2 regions of the Agrococcus sp. Ld7 genome follow, and region 1 is predicted to be linked to the other one. Evidence: predicted binding sites of a transcription regulator. Region 1 holds the regulator's gene; the other holds the start of a gene.
The links. Region 1 encodes LexA, which represses DNA repair genes until DNA is damaged. Its sites were predicted from a motif close to TCGAACANNTGTTCGA; they were not measured.

Region 1 (3,376 bases):
GAGGAGCGCCCGGAACGTGCTCTGCGGATCGGCGATGCCACCGACGAGCACGAAGTTCGCGTCGGACGGGTACGGCGCGAGCCCGAGCGCCATGAGCTCGTCGACGATGCGATCGCGCTGCTGCCGCAGCGCGTCGACGCGCGCGAGCATCTCGCCGCTGTGCCGCAGCGCGGCGACCGCGGCCGCCTGGGTGATGGTCGACAGATGGTAGGGCAGGCGCACGAGGCGCAGGGCGTCGATTACCGCGGGATCGGCCGCGAGGTAGCCGACACGGATGCCCGCGAACGCGAAGGCCTTGCTCATCGTGCGCGAGACCAGCAGGCGCGGGTGTCGCCCGAGGAGCGTCAGCGCCGTCTGGCTGCGGTCGTGGGCGAACTCGGCGTATGCCTCGTCGACGAGCACGATGCCGCGGGCCGACTGCACGGCGGCCTCGACCACGTCGAGGCCGATCGCGGTGCCGGTGGGATTGTTCGGCGAGCAGAGGAAGACGACATCGGGGTCGTGCTCCTCGATCGCGGCCCGGACGGCAGCGGGCGTCAGCGTGAAGTCGGCGGCGCGCGGCACCGGCACCCATCCCATGCCGACGCCCTGGGCAAGCAGCGGGTACATCGAGTAGGTGGGTGTGAATGACAGCAGCGTGCGACCGGGACCGCCGAACGCCTGCAGCACATGCTGCAGCACCTCATTCGAGCCGTTGCCCGCCCAGACCTGCGAGGGATCCACACCGTGGCCGAGGTAGTCGGCAAAGCCCTGCCGCAGCGTGTCGAACTCCCTGTCGGGGTAGCGGTTCGCGTTCGGCAGCGCGCGCGCGATCTCCTGCACGATGTCGAGCGCGACCGCCTCCGGCACGCGGTAGGCGTTCTCGTTGACGTTCAATCGCACGGGGACGTCGAGCTGCGGTGCGCCGTACGGCGTGAGTCCGCGCAGGTCGTCGCGGATGGGCAGATCATCGAGGCTCGTCACGTGACAAGCCTAGGACGATGTCTGATGCCCCATCGCGACGGCCGAGCCGCAGGACTCGGCGGGCGCGGTCAGCTCGTGAAGTGCGCTGGGATCGCGAGCTGCTCGCCGGGCTGGATCGAGCCGTTGATGCCGTTGAGCATCTCGATCTCGGCGATCACGTCGCGCGGGTCTGCCTCCGGGGCGACCGCCTGGGCGATCTGCCACAGGGACTGACCGGGCATCACGGTGACGGTCTCGAACGAGGCCGATCCGGTGGTCGAGGATGCGACTGCACCCGCGAGTGCATCGCCGAGCACGCCAACGCCGGCGAGCGAGGCCACGGCGAGCACGGGGGTCGCGACCAGCAGCGCGAGCGCCCGTCGTCCTCGGACGGTCATGCGAAGCCGAGTCGCTTCAGGGGCAGATGGGGCCGCAGCAGGTGCCGCAGCGGGCATCGTCGCGGCGATCCATGCGGTGGGTGCGATGGCAGTCATCGGTGCTCCTTCCGGTTGGGACCCGCAGGCGATGCTCGGCCGGGAGCATCGCCTGCGAATCTCTGTTTCGAACCTATCTTCGAATGCCCGAGCTCGTCAAGCGATACTGCAAGAATTACGCCCGACACGCTCGAACATCCGTTTGATTCAGGCATCCAGTCGGATACGCTTTCGAACCAGGAGCAGTCAATCCCAGGCCACCCACACGCCCCGTCCGGGGCACCCGGAGGCGCCGGATGACGGAGCGGAGCGGTATGACGAGGCAGCTGACCGAGAAGCAGCAGGCCATCCTGCAGGTCATCCAGAAGGCCGTGCGCCAGCGCGGCTACCCGCCCAGCTACCGCGAGATCGGCGATGCCGTCGGTCTCTCGTCGCTCTCGAGCGTCACGCATCAGCTGGGGCAGCTCGAGCTCGCGGGCATGATCCGTCGCGATCCGGCTCGACCGCGGGCCATCGAGGTGCTCGTGCCGGACGAGCTGGATCCGTCGGTCGGGAGCCTGGAGCAGGCCGCCTTCGTGCCGATGGTCGGCCGCATCGCCGCAGGCATCCCCATCACGGCGGAGGAGCAGATCGACGAGGTCTACCCGCTGCCGAAGCAGCTCGTCGGCGGCGGAGACCTCTTCATGCTCAAGGTCGTCGGCGATTCGATGATCGACGCGGCGATCTGCGACGGCGACTGGGTCGTGGTGCGCCAGCAGCGCGATGCCGCCAACGGCGACATCGTGGCGGCGATGCTCGATGAGGAGGCGACCGTCAAGGTCTTCAAGCAGCGAGACGGCCACACCTGGCTGCTGCCCCGCAACTCGGCGTTCGAGCCGATCGTCGGAGACGAGGCCGAGGTGCTCGGCAAGGTGGTGGCGGTGCTGCGCTCGGTCTGAGGCTGGACGACGACGGAGGCGCCGAACCGCTCACGCGGCCGGCGCCTCCGTCATGCGCGGAGCGCCACGTCAGACGCGGAACTCCGCGAGCTGGCTCAGCACCGCCTCGGAGACGAGCGCGTCGATGCGGGTCCCGGCCTCCTCGTAGCGCTCGCTCACGACGTCGAAGCGGTCGTGGAGCATGGCGATCACGTCGCCGCGCTCGAAGGGCACCAGCAGCGACACCGGAACCTCGGGCCTCGGCAGCAGCTCGGCGATGCGCGCGAGGATCTCGTCCACACCCGCGCCCGTGCGCGCCGAGGCGAAGATCGCATCCGGCTGCAGGCCGCGCAGGACCAGCCGCTCGTCGTCGCCGATCAGGTCGGCCTTGTTGAACACCACGATCTCCGGGATCGCCCGCGCCCCCGTCTCGCCCAGCACGTCGCGCACCGTGGCGATCTGCGAAGCGGGGTCGGGGTGGCTGGCATCGACGACGTGCACGATGAGCTCCGACTCGCCGACCTCCTCCAGCGTCGAGCGGAACGCCTCCACCAGCTGGTGCGGCAGGTGGCGCACGAAGCCGACGGTGTCGGCGATGGTGAACTCGCGCCCGTCCGCCGTCTCCGCGCGACGGACGGTGGCGTCGAGGGTCGCGAACAGCGCGTTCTCGACCAGCACCCCCGCGCCGGTGATCCGGTTCAGCAGCGACGACTTGCCGGCGTTCGTGTAGCCCGCGATCGCCACGCCCGGCACCTCGAAGCGGTCGCGGTTCGCGCGCTTCGCCTGCCGGGCGGGGCCGAAGCCCTTGATCTGCTTGCGCAGCCGGGCCATGCGGGTGTGGATGCGACGACGATCGAGCTCGATCTTGGTCTCGCCCGGTCCGCGCGAGCCCATGCCTGCGCCCTGCCCGCCGACCTGACCACCGGCCTGGCGCGACATCGACTCGCCCCAGCCGCGCAGTCGCGGCAGCAGGTACTCCAGCTGCGCGAGCTCGACCTGCGCCTTGCCCTCGCGGCTCGTGGCGTGCTGACTGAAGATGTCGAGGATCACGGCGGTGCGGTCGATCACCTTGACCTTCACGCG
Region 2 (3,376 bases), on a different contig from region 1:
ATCTCGTCGCCGGCGCCGACATCCAGTACGTCACGATCAACTTCACCCCGGTCTCCCCAGACCCGACAGCGCTGCTGCTCGAGTCGATCGGGGTTGGATCCCGCTACGCCGTCGGCATGCTCGCCGGCATTCTGGTGATCTGGCTGGCGGTGCAGCTGCTTCGCAAGCGCAGCTTCGGCCTCGGCACTGCAGGACTGCTCGGCGTGCTGGCACTGGGGATGTTCGCCGTCGCGATCGTTGCACCGATGCTCGAGGGGCAGGCGGCCGTGCTTGCCGTGGAGGCTGCGGGATTGCCGACTGAGCCGTCGATGCCGACCTTCGGGGAATCCGACGAGACTTGGGTGATCCCGCCGACTCCCCACTGGCAGGGCTTCGACTTCTCACTGCTCGCACTCGGCCTGGTGACCGGGCTCTGCGCGCTGCTGCTCGGCCGCGCTTCACGGCTGCAGGACGACACCACGGGCCTCATCTGATGGCGAGGGCCAAGGATGAATCCACGGGCGTGCACTGCCGACTCGACGAGCTGCTCGAGGAGCGCGGCATGACGCTCACAGAGCTCAGCCGCACGGTGGACATCACCTTCGCGAACCTCTCAGCACTCAAGAACGACCGCGGTCGCGCGATCCGCTTCTCCACCCTCACGGCGATCTGCAGGGCCCTCGACTGCGAGATCGGCGAGCTGCTGGTGCTCGCGGCCTAACTCGCCGCTGCTTCGCGCGCCGCGATGCGCTGCTGGACCTCCGGTCGCCGCAGCGGCGGCACGGTCTTGGGAGGCTGGCGCCGCTCGGGCAGATCCTCGAGCAGGTGCTGCGTGATGTGGGCGATCTCGGCGACCGCGCGCTCGAAGACATCGCTCGTGCGCTCCGACGGATGCGTGATGCCCGACACCTTGCGCACGTACTGGCGCGCAGCGGCCTCGACCTCGGTCTCATTGGCGGCGGGTTCAAGGCCTCGCAGCACCGTGATGTTCCTGCACATGGCCTCACGGTACGCGCGTGTCGCCGACAACGACAGGTGCCTGCAGCCGCAGTCGCACCTCGTCGCGCGCTGCTGCACCTGGAGACAGACGCGAGCGCGACTTCTCCACAGGCGGTGCTCGCACCCAGTGCGGTGTTGGTGGTGCCCGCTAGCCTGTTCGAACAGACGTTCGAGGCAGATGGCTCCCCATCCCCTGGAACGCGAGGGAAACGGAGTCGACGATGACCAAGGTCGAGCGGGCAGCAGCGGCAGTCGCGGCAGTCCGCGCGGCGTTCGTCGATGCCGACTCGCTCTCCGTCGCTACAAACCAAGAGGTGGCCGACCTGCTCGCTCTGACGGCTGCCGCAGCCCGATCGCTGGAGGCACAGCAGGTCCGGCTGGCAGGAGCAATTTCGGCGCGCTCCAAGGGCTCGGACGACGACTCCATCTGCCGGGTGCTGGGAGCGCGGAATGCGCGAGCGGCGATCGCATCCGCGTTCGGCATCCGCAACCGTGACGCCGCCGAGCTCATGGTGATGGCGGCCGGCACGTCCGCACCGGTGAGCCTCACCGGCCAAGTCATCGCCGTCAGGTACCCGCGCGTTGCGCGTGCCCTCGACGACGGCGACCTCTCCCTCGCTCAGGCTCGAGCCATCCTGACCACACTCGAACCCGCCGCACCGCGCGCCGATCTCGACCAGTTGGCGTGGGCGGAGGGCTGCCTTGTGGATGCGGCAACCGACCCCGACGCACCGTTGGTGCCAGAACTACTGGTCACCCAGGCGCGCGCATACGTTGCAGTACTCGACCCCGACGGCGTGCTGCCTGACAGCGAACGACAGCGCGACCTTCGTTCGGCACGCGTGTGGCAGCGACGCGATGGCGTGTGGCGCATAGAGATGTACAGCCCGGCCGAGTCAGGCTCCTCCCTCACATCGCTCGTGGATGCGTACGAGTCGCCGCGCAGCAAGGTCGCGTTCACCGACGACGAGGCGGCAGACGCAGCCGAGCAGGCCACCCTCGAGGACGAAGTCGCCGACATCGACGACCGCACGCCGCAGCAGAAGCGGCACGACATCATCATGTCCATCATCGAGGCGCACGCCGCATCCGGTGAAGCGCCCACCGCCGGCGGCGAAGTGCCGAGGCTCGTCTTCAACGGCAGCATCGAAGCCTTCGACGCCTACCAGCGGAACCAGGAGCACCCCGACCGCACGCTCACCATCGAGCACACCGGTGCGATCGTGCCGATCGAGACCGTGGATCGACTGCTGTGCAACGCCGTCGTGCAGCGTGCCGTCTTCGATGCCGAGGGGCATCTGCTGGAGCTCGGGCGCGAGCAGCGGACCTTCAACCGCGCGCAGCGCCGTGCGCTCGCCGCCAAGTACCGCGGTTGCGCGACTCCAGGATGCGGCTTCCCAGTCGCCTGGACCGAGGCGCATCACGTGGTCTGGTGGCAGCACGGCGGCCCCACCGATGTCGACAACGGCATCCTGCTCTGCAGTCACTGCCACCAAGAGGTGCATGCAGGCCGGCTGCTCGTTGCGGGGACCCCCGGCGACTGGCGAGTCGTGGCTCAGCTGCGCCCCGCCGACCGCTACGCCCGCAGCCGGCGCTCAGGAGTCGCACCGCGCACTCCCGAGCCGCACCCTCTCGATGCGATCTCTCCCGACTTGATCACCGCCGCCGCGATCGCCGCCACCGCGATCATTCCCGCGACGATGAATCCCGAGTCGAACACCGTGGGGCCACACTCGACGGTGGCGCACGCCGCGTCACCGCCGCTCGCGTTCAAACTCCCAGATGCAGCGCGGCAGCGGGCATGCGGCGCAGCGCCGTCGCAGCGCCACGACGGATGCGCATCGCTACGACGAGCCCTCCAGCCCGGTAGGCGGCGCACCCGCAGCAGCGATGAGCTCGAGAACCGGTTGCGGGGTCGACTGCGCTTCAGCCGTCGACCGGGGCGCCGACTGCCACCGATCGATCACCATCCCGCGCACAACATCGTCATGCGCCTGTGAGGTGCGCGTTTCGCCGCGGTGCGTGTCGCCGCGCGATCCGTCTCGACGGGTGGTGCGAACCACCGGGTGGCCCGTTTCTCCGCGCTATGCGCTTGGTGCCGAGACTCGCTCCGGTCAGCTCTCCTTGGTGATCTCCACCGAGACGAACAGCTGGCTCTTGGCCGCACCGGCGTAGACCCCGCGCAGCGGCGGCACATCGTTGTAGTCGCGCCCCAGGCCGACCTTCACATGCCGCTCACCGATGTCGATGAGATTGGTCGGATCCCATGCGTTCCACTCACCCGTGAACCACTCGACCCACGCGTGCGACTCACCCCGGATCGTCTCGCCGATCTGCGCGCTCGGCTTCGGGTGCAGGTAGCCGGAGACGTAGCGTGCCGGGATGCCGACCGCGCGTA

Region 2: the regulator LexA is predicted to act here: its motif matches at 1,136-1,151, upstream of ACJJVL_RS10595 (DUF222 domain-containing protein).

The regions. Positions count from the first base shown of each region.
Region 1 covers NZ_JBISGY010000026.1:99,233-102,608, reverse strand. Annotated here, with positions in the region: gene ACJJVL_RS05315 (histidinol-phosphate transaminase) at 1-963, opposite strand, end outside; gene ACJJVL_RS05310 (hypothetical protein) at 1,032-1,436, opposite strand; gene lexA (transcriptional repressor LexA) at 1,673-2,314, shown strand; gene hflX (GTPase HflX) at 2,384-3,376, opposite strand, start outside.
Region 2 covers NZ_JBISGY010000033.1:161,536-164,911, forward strand. Annotated here, with positions in the region: gene ACJJVL_RS10580 (hypothetical protein) at 1-473, shown strand, start outside; gene ACJJVL_RS10585 (helix-turn-helix domain-containing protein) at 473-700, shown strand; gene ACJJVL_RS10590 (DUF2277 domain-containing protein) at 697-978, opposite strand; gene ACJJVL_RS10595 (DUF222 domain-containing protein) at 1,200-2,978, shown strand; gene ACJJVL_RS10600 (transglutaminase N-terminal domain-containing protein) at 3,093-3,376, opposite strand, start outside.